DNA from 4 places in the Cohnella cellulosilytica genome. Region 4 is predicted to be linked to each of the others. Evidence: riboswitches for the same ligand, from Rfam matches in the RefSeq annotation. Region 4 holds a riboswitch; each other region holds the start of a gene.
The links. A riboswitch is a leader RNA that binds a small molecule or an ion and turns the genes downstream of it on or off. The one in region 4 is predicted to bind cyclic di-AMP.
Positions count from the first base shown of each region.

Region 1 (3,588 bases), on a different contig from region 4:
CAGCAGCCCTCCCCCGAGCAGGTTGCCCGTCGTCGGCTGTCTCCGTCCGACGATCGACAGAGCGATGTACGAGCCGATCATGGCGGCCAGAACGGAGAAGAGAACCAACGTCAGATCGTATGCGACGGGAACATCCGGCTTGAACGCCAGCATCCCGACAAAATGCATCGACCAAATGCCCAGACCCATCTCGGCCGCGCCGAACACGAGCCATAAGGAGCGGTTAAGACCGGACGATTCGCTGACGCGCCCCGCAAAGTCCAATACCATATAAGAAGCGACGACCGCTACGACGTAGGAAAATACGACGAGAGCGGCGTCATGGGAACCGTGGATATGCTGCATGCATCTACCTGCCTTCGTCTGGAAATCATGAATGCGGAACGGATCGCGACAGGGCTCGCCGGATGGCGATAAGTCCTTCGCTTTCCGTATATTTCTAATCGGTAAACCTGGACGCGAATTGAAGACCGACCGAACAAATCAATAGGCATAATAACCCAATTTATCCGGTTAGGCAATACGAAAAAGCGCCGACATGTGAAAGATCGCTGACATGTGATGGATCGCCGACGGTGCACTATCTCGGACGATAGCAGGTTTCATAGAACATCGGAGGCCAAACGGAGGGGTTTTAGCGAGGCGATAGCAGGTTTCTTAGAACATCGGGTGCCAAATGAGAGGTTTTTGCGGGACGATAGCAGGTTTCTTAGAACATCGGAGGCCAAATGAGAGGTTTTTGCGAGACGATAGCAGGTTTCTTAGAACATCGGAGGCCAAATGGAGGGGGGTTAGCGGGGCGTTAGCAGGTTTCTTAGAACATCGGGCGCCAAATGAGAGGTTTTTACGGGACGATAGCAGGTTTCTTAGAACATCGGGTGCCAAACGGAAGGATTTTGCGGGGCGATAGCAGGTTTCTTAGAACATCGGGCGCCAAATGAGAGGTTTTTACGGGGCGATAGCAGGCTTTTTAGAACATCGGAGGCCAAACGGAGGGGTTTTAGCGGGGCGATAGCAGGTTTCATAGAACATCGGGCACCAAATGGAGGGGGGTTAGCGGGACGATAGCAGGTTTCTTAGAACATCGGAGGTCAAACGGAGGGGGGTTAGCGAGACGATAGCAGGTTTCTTCGAGTATTGGCTTTCCAATATAATGGAGAATCTCGAGGCTTCTCCGATTAAAAGAAAAAGACCATCCCCGCCGTCATCTTTCGATGACGAAGGCGATGGTCCCTGGGCTGATCGATCGGTCAGCCGATATGAAAGCGATAGCCGACCCATTCATGATAGCGATACGGCACGAATTGAACTTTGTATTCCGACCCGGAGCGCTCGAAGTGCTCTTTGACGACTTTGTCGACGATGACCTCTCCGTCCGTCATGTTGGCGTATTCGACCGCGCTCGTTATCGCTTCGCCGTAATACAGGCTGTTTGCCGGAAGCGACAGACCCGTATGGAAGCCGTACACCTGCCCCATGCTGATGCCGACCCCGCCGCGAAAACGAAACGGAATGCCTTCCTCCGCGAGCGAAGGATTGATGACATTGTCGATCGCCTGGACGATCTGCATGCCGCACAGACAGCTCCGGCCAACCGCGTCCTCTTCTTCCGTCGGGAAGATGGCCGTGTACGACTGATGGCTCGCTTCGATCAGCTTGCCTCCCCAGCCCGAGACGATCTGCGCGATCACGGTCACGAATCGCATGATGCCAATCTGCGCCCGGTTCAGATCTCGTTCGCGATGCTCCTCCCTGCCGTCAGCCTCGACGGTCAAGTGAAGGACGGCATACCGCTCTTCGGACGGAACGTACGCCTCCGGCTCCGCTTTGCGCTGCACGAGCCGCTTCGTCTGCTCCATCAGGCTTTCGTACGTCGTTCTGACGAATTCCGCTTGCTGCATCGTTAACACCTCCGTTCGGGTCTTTACGAGAACGCAAAAAGACCCTGAATAAGGGTCCGAAGTGAAAAATAATATCGAATTCTCAGACCCATCTCTGCCGACGAGGTTAGCTGACGGACTCGGGTAGATGGCACCCTACGTTCTCGCGAACGATTCGCCCCTGAAAGATCGGTTCCCCCGCTTTCCGCCGCAAAAGGACGGAAATTAAGCGTATACTTATACTACGCCGATCGGTCCCGGTTGTCAAACCGTTGCCAATAGATCGACCCATCCGCCGGATGCGCCTCTGCTCTCGTCACGCCGCGATTCATCGCAAATATTTTCAGCGTCTCCACAAAAAATCATTCCCGCTCCTCAAAAAGCGACCGGTCACGATCTCAGCATGTCCCGATATTTCAGATATTGCCCTTCGTACAGCGAGGAATAAAGCTTGTGGCGCTTCGCATCCGGTGTATATACGAGCTTCCCGTATCCCGTCCCTCCGGCCGCCGCTTCTTCATAGGAAGCGTATAGGCCGCAACCGACTCCCGCGGTGATCGCGGCCCCCGCCAGCGCGGCCTCCGGAATGTCCGGCACCTCGAGCGCGATGCCGGACACGTCCGCCTTGAGCTGGAGCCAGTGCCGATTGCGCGTGCCCCCGCCGACGACGCGCATCAGCCGGATCCGGCCGCCGGATACCGATTCCGCGCAGCGGCGGATCGCTTCCATCTGATAGGCGTTCCCCTCCAGCACCGCGCGTAGCAAGTCTCCTTTGCCGTGGCGGGCCGTCAAGCTGATAAACGCCGCCTTCGCCTGAGAATCGGGCAGAGGAGCCCCGCTCCCCGCCAAATAAGGCAGGAAAACGATGCCGCTCGGCCCCGCCGGCACGCCGTCAAGCCATCCCAAAACCTCTTCATAGCCGACTTGCTCTACGCCGATCAGCTCTCGCAGCCATTCCACGGAACCGCCCGAATAGGAGTGGCCCCCCATCCAGTAGAGCCGGTTGGAGACCGGATGCAGCCCAAAAGAAAGACCGCAGGCATAATCGGCTTCCGTAAGCGTCCTGACCGGAAAAACGCCGACCATCGTCTCCGCCGTCCCCATCGAATTGTACACGTCCCCGGCATGCACCGCGCCGACCGCCAGCGAAGCGCACACATGGTCGTGCCCCGCCTGAAACACGGTCGTCCCGGCATTCAAGCCCAACGCGCGCGCCACGCTTCCCGTCACTCTGCCGGTCGGCTCCCCCGAAGGAATTGCCGGAGGGAACAGGCTTTCCTCCATGTCGAAATGCCGAAGCAGCGCGGCGTCCCACTGTTTGTCCATGATGCGAAAAGCGTACGTTCTGGCTGCCAGCGTATATTCCTCCGCCATCTTCCCCGTCAGCCGAAAAGCGATGTACGAGGACACCGAGAGCCATACGGAGGAACGCAGGGCATCCGGGTGTCTCTCTTTCAGCCATAACAGCTTCGAGAGACCGTGCTTAAACGACGGCCGGAGTCCGGTTTGCCGGAAATGCTCGAATACGTCTATCTCGTCCTCGACGAGCCGAGCCTGCCGAATCGAGCAGCGCTCGAACCACGGAAGGATCGCGGATTTCACCTGCCCTGTCGCCCTGTCGACCAACAGTCCGCTTTCCGCCATGCTCGTGATGCCGATGGAGCGAATCGCGCCACTCTCGTTATCCTCGGCAAGCTGGGCAATCATC
Region 1 is NZ_JBHMDN010000047.1:20,469-24,056, forward strand. Features, by position in the region: gene ACFFT4_RS26960 (response regulator) at 1-345, opposite strand, end outside; gene ACFFT4_RS26965 (hypothetical protein) at 1,251-1,901, opposite strand; cyclic di-AMP (ydaO/yuaA leader) riboswitch at 1,982-2,122, opposite strand; gene ACFFT4_RS26970 (FGGY-family carbohydrate kinase) at 2,271-3,588, opposite strand, start outside.
Region 1: linked by a shared signal. The riboswitch ahead of ACFFT4_RS26965 (hypothetical protein) and the one ahead of ACFFT4_RS18700 (hypothetical protein) in region 4 are both predicted to bind cyclic di-AMP.

Region 2 (3,588 bases), on a different contig from region 4:
CTCATACAGCCTCGTACGCTGCTTGAACCAGCGGAACAGATGCGTGCAGATGACTTTCAGAATGGCGTATCCCGGAACGGCCAGAATGATGCCGAGCATGCCGAACAGATTGCCGGCCGTAATAATGACGAAGATGATCGTAATCGGATGAACGTGCATCGACTTGCCCATAATTTGCGGCGAAATGAATTTGCCTTCGACCAATTGAACGATCGTCCAGATGACGATCATCTTGAGCAGCATGATCGGGGAGGTCATCATGGCGACGATCAGCGCGGGGGTGATGGCGATCGCCGGCCCAAGATACGGCACGATGCTCGTACAGGCGGCGATGACCGCGAGCACGAGAGAGTAGTCCAGTCCGATGATCAGGTAGCCGATATAGAGAAGCACACCGATGCAGGCGCTCACGATAATTTGCCCGCGAATGTACGAGCTGACCTGGTGGTTCATCTCGAGCATGACTCCGAAGGAACGGTTTCTCAGCCGCGATGGCACGAAGCCGAGCACGAACGGGGCCAGCTTTTTCCGGTCCTTGAGCAGATAGAACAGAATGAACGGCACCGTAATGATCGCGAGCACCGTCTCCGTTATTTTGCCGACCAGGCTGCCGATTCCCGACCAGGCGTTGCTCAGAATCGCCGAAGCCCGCTCCGAGAAGTCGTCGACGACCTTCGCCGTGTCGATGCCAAGCATGTTCTGCAATTGGTTGAAATATTCGTTGCCGATCAGCTCTTCGAATTTCAGCTGCGCGTCCTGACTGTAGGTCGGGAATTGCACGATCAGGCTGGAGATTTGCTGGCTGAGCAGCGGCACGACTTTCATAACGATCAGCGTAAGCACCGTGAGAATGACCAGATAGAGGCCGACGATGGAGTAGACGCGCTTGATCTTGAGCCGCTCCAAGTAATCGACGATCGGGTTAAGCAGATAATAGACGACTCCGGTCAGCATGAACGGGAGAAAGACGGTTTCGAGGACGACGATAAACGGATGGAAGACGTACGAGATTTTGTCCAATACGAGAATGTTGAGCCCGATCAGCAAAATGACGACCAGGAACAGGACGAATTTGCGGTCGATCAGCCCTTTGAGACCGTCCGATAGTTTGCGAGCGCTCTGCATGAGTGTTCCCCCTTCTTTCTTCCATTGTAACCGACGCGAATCCCGTCGGACAAATCGGTCCGAACCGGGCTTTTCCGACGGTTGACAGGGCGGGAGGAATTCATTTATAGTTAGATTATGCTTAGTTTCCGGAAACTTCCGGAAAGCGGGGGAACCATTCAATTGGGGCGAATCGTTCATGCGAACGTAGGGAACCATCTATCCCGAGCCCGTCAGCTAACCTCGTTTGCACTGGATGGGTCGGATTGTCTATGCGCAGATAAACTGCTCATTCTTTTGACCCGTTGAGGGTCTTTTTGCGTCTTTATGGACCCTAGTTCGCCGGCAGGGATGGTCTGCCGCGCGCGGGGTCTATTTTTTATCTATGGAAGGAAGGGGGCCGGCGGGGGGCTTGGAACGGATTCGTTCTCGAATTCGACTGAATATACGCGGAGGAGGAAGGCCGAATGGCGCAACCAAAGTATATCACCGATATCGGAAAAATCTCTCACATCCCCGAGGAACAACGTGAGAAGCTGAAGCGGATTACCGATAAGTTCGTGTTTCGGGTAAATGAGTATTATTTGAATCTGATCGATTGGAACGATCCGCACGATCCGATCCGCAAGCTGGTCATTCCCAACGAAGGAGAGCTGGCGGAATACGGGCGCTGGGACGCCTCCGACGAGGATACGAACTACGTCGTCAAAGGCTGCCAGCACAAATATTCGTCGACCGCGCTGCTGATCGTCTCGGAGGTGTGCGGGGCCTACTGCCGCTACTGCTTCCGCAAACGGCTGTTCCGCAACGACGTCAAGGAAGCGACCTCGGACATCGAGCCGGGCCTGCAGTACATCGCCAATCATCCGGAGATCAGCAACGTGCTGCTGACCGGCGGCGACAGCCTTATTTTGGCGACCCCTAAACTGCGCGCGATTTTGCATAGATTGCGCGAGATCGACCATGTGAAGATTATTCGGCTCGGCTCGAAGATCCCCGTCTTTAATCCGATGCGGATTTACGAGGACGAAGAGCTGCTGGAGACGATCCGCGAATTTTCCGACGCCAACAAGCGAATCTACGTAATGGCGCATATCAACCATCCGCGCGAAATTACGCCGGAAGCGGTGCGGGGATTCCAGGCGCTGCACGACGCCGGGGCGATCGTCGTCAACCAGACGCCGGTGCTGCGGGGCATCAACGACGATCCGGAGGTGCTTGGCGAGCTGCTCGACCGTCTGAGCTGGGCGGGCGTAACGCCCTACTATTTCTTCGTGAATCGCCCGGTTGCAGGCAACGGCGACTTCGTGCTGCCGCTGGCCAGAGTGTACGAGATCGTCGAGCAGGCGAAAGCGCGCACGTCCGGGCTCGGCAAGCGCGTCCGCCTGTCGATGAGCCATACGTCCGGCAAAATCGAAATCCTGGCAATCGAGGATGGCAAAGCCTATCTCAAGTACCATCAATCCCGCGACGGAAATTACGGCAAGTTCATGACGCTGGACTGTCCCGACGACGCGGCCTGGTTCGACGATCTTCCGGGAAGCGAGCGCTACTGGAAGAAGCCGGCGAAGCGGACGAAGGACGTCGTGTCCGTGAACGAGCTGCCGGACGTTCCGCGCAAGCGGGAGAGAAGGGCGGAAGTGCCGAGCTGACGTTCCCGAGCGGCCGGCAAAGCCGAAGCCGAAGCGTCTATTTTGCGGCGGACGCCCCGGCCGAAAAAATCGCGTATTCCCAGCCCCGACCCCTTGAAGGACCGACCCGCGCCCGCCGGAGATTAACCTCTCCGGAAGCGCCGGAGTCGGTCCTTTCGCGTATTCCGCTCGGTTGCAACCGAATGCGACAAAGGTCCCGCGGTTTCCCGACGAGCGTTTGACAAGCTTTTCGTCCGCGTGCGGGTACAATCTATTCATTCCAACGGATGGGGGAATGAATAGGGATGGCATGGGGGAGAAAAACGGTCGTATTCCTGCTGGCGATCGGGCTTGCGGCGCAGAGCAGCGCGGAGGCGGGCGCCCTTCGCTCCGGGCAATGGAGCGGCAAGCCGGCGGGCTCTCAAGCTTTTCCCGAAGCGTATACAGAGATCGCGGGCGTGCTGGGCTTTCGCGGCGGGGGGGAGCGAAGCGCCCCGTCTTACGGCACCGCGGAGCTGCGGACGTATCGCCCGAAGATCGTCTGGGAGAAAAAGACGAAGAGCAGCTCATGGGGAGGAGGCGCCGGGTGGACGGGACAGCCGGCCATCGTCAGATGGTCGCCGGAGGTGCTGCGCGCGATGAACGTCAAGGAGAAGTTTCGCGCCAAGCCGGATTTTACGGAAGTGATCTACGCCTCGCTGGACGGCTGCGTCTATTTCCTGGAGCTGGAGACGGGGGAAGAGACGAGAAGCCCGATCAAGGTCGGCAATCCGATTAAAGGCAGCGTGTCCGTCGACGCGCGGGGATATCCGCTGCTCTACGTCGGCGAGGGCATTCCCGAGAACGGAACGAT
Region 2 is NZ_JBHMDN010000012.1:15,802-19,389, reverse strand. Features, by position in the region: gene ACFFT4_RS08470 (AI-2E family transporter) at 1-1,125, opposite strand, end outside; cyclic di-AMP (ydaO/yuaA leader) riboswitch at 1,234-1,372, shown strand; gene ACFFT4_RS08465 (KamA family radical SAM protein) at 1,572-2,756, shown strand; gene ACFFT4_RS08460 (outer membrane protein assembly factor BamB family protein) at 3,041-3,588, shown strand, end outside.
Region 2: linked by a shared signal. The riboswitch ahead of ACFFT4_RS08465 (KamA family radical SAM protein) and the one ahead of ACFFT4_RS18700 (hypothetical protein) in region 4 are both predicted to bind cyclic di-AMP.

Region 3 (3,588 bases), on a different contig from region 4:
CTACATGCACGCCGCCAAGTCGGCGCTCGCCAAGCTGGGGCAGTGGTACGGAGAATATCCCTATTCCACGCTCTCCGTCGTCGTCCCCCCGGCAAGCGGCAACGGCGCCGGCGGCATGGAATATCCGACGCTCGTCACCGCGGCGGCCGCCCATGACGAGAATCCCGGCTACGAGCTGGAACGGACGCTCGTGCACGAGATCGCGCATCAGTATTGGTACGGGCTCGTCGCCTCCAACGAATTCGAAGAGGCCTGGCTGGACGAAGGCTTTACGTCCTATACCGAAGACAAGCTCATGTCCAGCATCTACGGAGTTCTGCCCAATCTTCCGATCGAAGCGAGCTACATGACCCATCCCGAGCCGCTGAATCTCTCTTCCTGGAAATTCAGCTCCTCGGACGGTTACGCCGAGAACGTCTATATGCGGGGCAAGCTTGTGCTCTCCGCGCTCGAGCAGCAGGTCGGGGACAAAACGATGAGCAAAATCATGCGGACTTATTTTCAGAAGCATAAGTTTAAGCACCCTTCCTTCTCGGACTTCCAGAAAGTCGTGGAGACGGTGACCAAGGAAAAATGGTCCGACTTCTTCCGGGCCTACGTGCAGGGCGGCGAAATGGCGGACTTCTCCGTGGAGTCGATTCAATCGCGGAAGACGGATAGCGGCTACGAAACCGTCGTCCTGCTCGGACGCAACGGCGGCAGCCCCGAGCCCGTATCGGTCTGGCTGCAATTCCGGGACGGCCAATCGCTGCGCAAACAGTGGGACGGCGCCCAGCCCCGCGTCCAGCTCAAGCTGGAATCGGACTCCCCGCTGCTGTACGCGGCGATCGATCCCGGCAACCGCATCGTGCTCGACAATCGCCGATACAACAATTATCTGAAAGCGGAGGTCCCGCCCGAGCAGCGCACCCGGTATGCGACCGGCATTGCGCGATTCCTCGAGGAATTGATCGGATCTTTGGCCTGGTAAGGGAGGCAAGAACATGCGCGAACGATTAAAAATGGGATGGGACATGACCGTGAGGCATAAATATGTATTGGTTCTCCTGTTCCTGTACCGATTGCTGTGGGGATTTTTCCTGTACCGGTTCGTCGATTCGGTCGTTACGCCCGTGCTCGCGCGTTATCCGGACGAACATCCGAATTCCGACGCCCCCCGCCTGTTCCTGATCGAGGCCCAGTTTCGCCTGATGAAGACCGACCTCATCGACGATGTGCTCTGGCTTCTCGGCGGGCTGCTCCTTCTGCGGATGGTGCTGACCCCCCTCATTCACGCCGGCCTGTTCTACTCCTTCCGCCATTCCGCCGAGGAGGAAGGAACGCGGGTATTATCCGGGGTGAGGCGGGCATGGAAACCGGTCGCCCTGCTCTATTGGATGGAGAACGCGCTTATCCTGCTTCCCGCCGTATGGCTGCTGCCGCTGGCCGCGGATCGCTTCTACTCGGAGCCCTCCTTGGCGAATTGGCTGCTGGACCTGCTTCCTTATGCAGGCTCATGGCTGCTGTACGGATTCGCCGTTCATCTGGCCTGCCTGTTCATGCAGTTCGGAGCGGCCGCGCGGGAAGGCATCGTCAAAAGTCTGGGAGCGGCGTTCCGCCAAGCGCTCCCCCTGCTCGGCATCACGATCGTCTTGCTCGGCATCGGTCTGGCGGTGTCCGCCGCAGCCTGGGCAGTCTCCTTGCTCTGGTCGGGTTTTCTTGCCGTGGCGCTGCATCAAGCTTTTCACTTCGTGCGCTCCCTGCTGAAGCTGTGGACGTCCGCATCCCAGCATCAAGTATGGAGCGACGCGAAATTGTAGGCTTATCCGTCCCGACAAATCGACAATATTCTTCCCGGGACATTCCCCGGTTGCGCCTTTTAAAAGGCCGCAACCGGGGTTTGGCGTTATTATCGGCGGGATAAATCCGGGACGAAAGGAGGAGTTTTCGCACCAAATGGGCGTCCCTAGATTAAGGAATTCTAATATAGAAGATGCAGGAAATTCGTCATAATCTCCGAATATTTAAACCTAAAGAAATCATAAAATGCCGAGTTCCCGGGAAACGGGGAACGGGGGAACCATCTTTTCGGGTGAGTTGGCTTGCTTCACAGGAGCCATAGGGGAACCTTCTACCGAACCCTTAAGCTAACCTCGTAGGCATTGGAAGGAGTCGCCGGTTTTGCGTAAAGTTTCAGTCTTCTTGTTTGGCCTTGCTTTGCTCTTGGCTTTCCAGGTCGGCAGCGTGTTCGCGGATTCCAAGCTCGACAAGACGATCGAGCCGCTGATCGGAACGGATTACAAGTACGGAGGAACGACACCGAAAGGATTCGACTGCTCCGGCTTTACCGGGTACGTATTCGATCAGCTCGGCATCGACCTGCCCCGCACTTCGCGCGATCTGTACGGCTGGGAGAAGAGCAAGAAGATTTCCGACGACGAGCTGCGCGCGGGAGATCTCGTATTCTTCAATACGAGCGGCAGCGGCGTTTCTCATGTCGGAATCTACATCGGCAAGAACAAGTTCGCCCACGCCGCTTCCAAGGGCGTGACGATCACCTCGCTCGACGAAAGCTACTATGCCAAGCGCTATCTTGGAGCCCGCCGTTTCCTCAGCGACGAGACCTACGAGAAGATCGCAACGGACATCGAGTAAGAGGAAGCCGCTAAGAAATAGTCTTGTATCCACCCAGGAACAAATAGAACGAAGGCCCGCCTATAGCGGGTCTTCGTTCTATTTGTATTAATGTTCCTAAACGCCTTGATGTACATTCGTATAAAAATGATGAATTTGCCCTTCCATCGCTATACGATCGCGAAACTTCATTTTTTCGCTTCCAGACTCGTCACTTCCTCGGGAGTCAGCTCCGTCGCTTCAACGATCGTGTCCATGTCGACGCCCAGCTTCAGCAAATTGCGTGCGACCTTGAGCTGACCTTTTTTTACGCCCTCCTTTACCCCTTCCTTCTTGCCTTCCTCCCTGCCTTTTTTCAGCGCTTCAGGGATAAACGTTTTGATCATGCGGCTTACCTCCTCTTCCGTTTGCTTATATTCGCCGTAATGTCGGTATAGGTAGTTTAGAATGCTGCCCAGCACCTGCAAGATCCGATCCATGTCTCCGGTCGGCAGCAATCGCTGCCGGTGCAGGTCCCGGATGACGGCCAGAGTCTCCTCAATCTTCGTCTTCAAGCGCGCGAACTCCCGCGCGAATAACCGACGCTTCTCGTCGTCCGGACGCGTGCTGGCGGCAATGAGCCGCATGTTCTTGCGCGAGCCGAACACCTGCAGCGGCAGCAGAGCGAACAGACGCCGCTCCTGCAGGTCCCGGGGCGACAGCGTCCAGTAACGCAGCACCGGTACCGTGTAGACCGTCTCCGTTCCATCCGGCAGCCGCATTCGGAAGGCGAGCTCTTCGCCGATCGCTTCGTTTTCCTCCAGGAAAATGACGATTTGCCTGGGAAAGGCGAGCAGCGGCAGGCCGTTGTCTTCGCTCCCCGCGGCCAGCTCCAGCGCCTTCTCGAAGCCGTAGCGAAACATGCGTATCACCATTGACTGATCGTTAAGCGTCTGAAACTCGACATGATAATGAAACAGGCCGCGGCGCGTATCC
Region 3 is NZ_JBHMDN010000073.1:162,550-166,137, reverse strand. Features, by position in the region: gene ACFFT4_RS32030 (M1 family metallopeptidase) at 1-970, shown strand, start outside; gene ACFFT4_RS32025 (hypothetical protein) at 984-1,799, shown strand; cyclic di-AMP (ydaO/yuaA leader) riboswitch at 2,017-2,156, shown strand; gene ACFFT4_RS32020 (C40 family peptidase) at 2,161-2,634, shown strand; gene ACFFT4_RS32015 (Rpn/YhgA-type helix-turn-helix domain-containing protein) at 2,802-3,588, opposite strand, start outside.
Region 3: linked by a shared signal. The riboswitch ahead of ACFFT4_RS32020 (C40 family peptidase) and the one ahead of ACFFT4_RS18700 (hypothetical protein) in region 4 are both predicted to bind cyclic di-AMP.

Region 4 (3,588 bases):
CTTCAGTACGGACTCCTTGAGCGCTTGCCGCAAGATCTCTCCGTTCAGTAAGGCTTTCGTTCCATGCATTGCAGGTCTCTCCTCTCCAGAAAGCAGCTAAGGCTTTAGCGTCAATTGTTCGGCGATCGGTCCGAGTACAAGGCTCGGAAAGAAGGTAAGCGCGCCGACGATAAGCACCGCGCCGAGCAATACCGCCGCGAACAGTCCGGTATCCGTGCGGAACGTGCCGCTCGTCTCCGGCACCGGCTTCTTCGCCCCCAGCGAACCGGCAACCGCCAGCAGCGTCACGATCGGGAAATAACGGCCGACGTACATGACAAGTCCCGTGGAAATGTTCCAAAACGGCGTATTATCGTCCAGTCCTTCGAATCCCGAGCCGTTGTTGCTGGCGGACGACGTATATTCGTACAGCGCCTGGGTCAATCCGTGAAAGCCCGGATTGGACAGCGTGCCGGGATAAGCGATTAGGGCGACGGCCGTCGGGACCAGTATAAGAAACGGCGGAACGAGCAGCGTCAGCGCGATCAGCTTCATCTCCTTGCCCTCCAGCTTCTTGCCGAGAAACTCGGGCGTTCGCCCGACCATCAATCCCGACAGGAAAACGCCGATCATCGCGTACATCAGCACGTTCATGAAGCCCGCTCCGACACCGCCGAATACCGTATTGAGCATCATATTGGCGATCGTCGCCAGCCCGCCGATCGGCGTCAGCGAATCGTGCATCGCGTTGACGGCGCCCGTCTCCGATGCGGTCGTGACGACGGAATACAGCGCGGACTGCGCGATGCCGAAGCGCGTTTCCTTGCCCTCCATGCTGCCCTGCCCCTGCTGAAGACCGAGTGCGTTCAGCGCCGGATTGCCCGCGTGCTCGGCGGCGAGCGAGATGCCCAGCATCGCGATGAACAGTATCGCCATCGAGGCGAATAATACGCGGCCCTGCTTAGCATTGCCGACCATCCGGCCGTAAGCGAACGGCAGCGACGTGGGGAGCAGCAGCATCAGGACGATCTGCAGCAGATTGCTGATCGCGCCCGGGTTTTCGAACGGATGCGCGGAATTGACGCCCATGAAGCCTCCGCCGTTATTGCCCAGCTCCTTGATCGACAAGAAGGAGGCCATCGGACCGCGGGCGATCGCCTGCTCTCCTCCCTGCAGCGTCTGCGCGGCCGCGGCCGGCTCCAACGTCTGCGGCACCCCCAACGCGACGAAGATCACGGCCGCCGCGATAGAGATCGGGAGCAGAACCCTCGTAACGGAACGGATCAAGTCGACATGGAAGCTGCCGATCGGCCTGCCGGACAACGCCCGCATAAAAGCCATGACGACGGCAAGTCCGGTCCCCGACGCGGTAAACATCATAAATACGATTCCGATCATCTGCGACAAATACGACAGACCGCTCTCGCCGCCGTAATGCTGCAGATTCGTGTTGGTCATAAAGCTGACCGCCGTATGGAAGGCCAGCGTCGGCTCCATGCTGCCGATGCCGCCCGGATTCAATGGCAAGCCGCTCTGCGTGCGGAAAACAACGTAAACCAGCAAGATCATCGCACCGTTGACGATTAGCGCGGAAGCGGCGTATTTTTTCCAGGTCTGTGACTCCTGCCTGACGCCCCCGACGCGGTAAAGCAGCTTCTCCGCCGGACCGAACCATCTGTCCAGCCCGGTCGGCTCCGCGCCGAACGCCTTGACCAGATACAGGCCGGCCGGGCGGGCCAGCAATCCCGCGAGCAGCAGCGTCGTGACAATGGATACCCATTCGCTCATCGTAAATAGCTCCTTTTTATTAGCTCCGTCATTTTTTCGCGCTTTCTTCCCCGACGACGCGCCCCGCCCACGAGAGAAGTCCAAGCATTGCTATCGTTAACGCCGCCGTCAGCGCCGCCATTCCGATGTCCATTTATACCGTTCCCCCCGTTATCCGATATGGTTTTCATGCGGGATCAAAAAAGAAACGTCGCTGCCGTTCGTATGAATCACGTAATCGGCGCCGATCTCCCTGTAAATCGCTCGGAAGTTGCTCCCCTGCGTAATGACGTAAATCGGTCTTCCCGTCCATGAACGGAACAGCCGGATGAGCCGGCAGCATGCAGGAAGGCCGTCCTCGAACAAATAAACCCTGCCGATCGGCAGCTCCGGTATGCGCGAGCGCGGGAGCGCCGCGTCGACCGCCTCGCTCAAACAAGGCACTCCCGATCTCGCCAGTCTCGCCCTCTGCCCTTCGTTGACGGCTGCGGCCGCAAAGGGCAAGCGTTCCCGAATCAACGACTCGATAAATTGTTCCCCGGCGTCATTTCCCGGGTATACTACAATCCAATCCTCGCGGGATGTCATACCCTCTCCTCCACCTTGTTCGCGGGCAACAAAAAAAGAGCTGCGAAAAAGAGGTCCCTTTCGTCAGCTCCTCAGCACGGAAAAACAAACCGTGTCCGGCCGTGACAATCGTTGCCTCTCTTCAGACGCTTACGAGGTTAGCTGACGGATTCGGGCGTAAGAGTCGCCCTACGCCGGAACATCCGGCGATTCACCCCATGAGGCCTGCGTTCCGGCCTCCGTTGGTTCCCCCGCTCCCAAAACTGCATAGGATTCAGCGAACGTACTAAAAATGAAACTTGGCTTGCAGCTGCGGATTTCGGACGGTGAGAGTCGTCCCGCCTCCTCCTGCTGCTCATCGACGGCAGGGGGCCGATCGTGACGCCCGCCTGCTCTCACACAAGCGGTCGTCACGCCGTCCGTTCCTCCGTTCGCTCTGAATCATACTCTCGCCGCGATGCGCTGTAAATCGTTTTTATGCGATTTTTACACCTGCAAACGGTTTATTTGATCTCTTTTTTACAGTAACCTAGAGGAGAACGGAGGGGGAGAAAATGTGCGGTCCGCAATCGTTATGGACGTCCGTCCGGATCTATGTCTTCATCGCCGCGTTGATTGCGGCGATGACTTATTTCCTGCATCGGTTCGGGCTCGTCTTCGATCTGGACAATATCGTGCTGCTGTATTTGCTGCCGGTGCTGCTCAGTTCGGTGCGCTGGGGACTGAGGCCCGCTTATTATGCGGCGGTGTTGGGCGTATTGTCGTTCGATCTTTTTTTTATCCCGCCCGTCCTCAGCTTCTCCGTGGCCGACTTGCGATACTTGATCTCTTTCGGCGTCTTCCTGCTCGTGGCCGGATTGACGGCCGGTCTGGCCGTCAAGCTGAAGCAGCAGGTCCATCTTGCCGAGCAGCGGGAGGCTCACACCGCGATACTCTATGCGCTCAGCAAGCAATTGGGCGCCGTGTCGACGATCGACGACTTGTCCGCCACGATTGCCAGACAGATTTCCGCAAGCATGGGCATCGAAGCTTCGATTCGCCTGGACGACGAGGCGGCGGCCTCGGACGGTCCCCTGAGTTATGACGTTCTCCTGCGGAGCGAAGACCGCGGCTACGGGCTCATCCAATTTAGACGGCGCAGCGACGAGGATGGGGAATTTACGATAGAGCGGCGCCGATTGATGGACGCCGTAGGCGGGCTTGCCGCCGGCGCCGTCGCCCGTATAAAGCTGGCCGAAGAAGCGAAAATCGCCCATCTGACCGCGGAATCGGAGC
Region 4 is NZ_JBHMDN010000025.1:15,560-19,147, reverse strand. Features, by position in the region: gene kdpB (potassium-transporting ATPase subunit KdpB) at 1-69, opposite strand, end outside; gene kdpA (potassium-transporting ATPase subunit KdpA) at 97-1,767, opposite strand; gene ACFFT4_RS18700 (hypothetical protein) at 1,918-2,334, opposite strand; cyclic di-AMP (ydaO/yuaA leader) riboswitch at 2,445-2,603, opposite strand; gene ACFFT4_RS18695 (sensor histidine kinase) at 2,868-3,588, shown strand, end outside.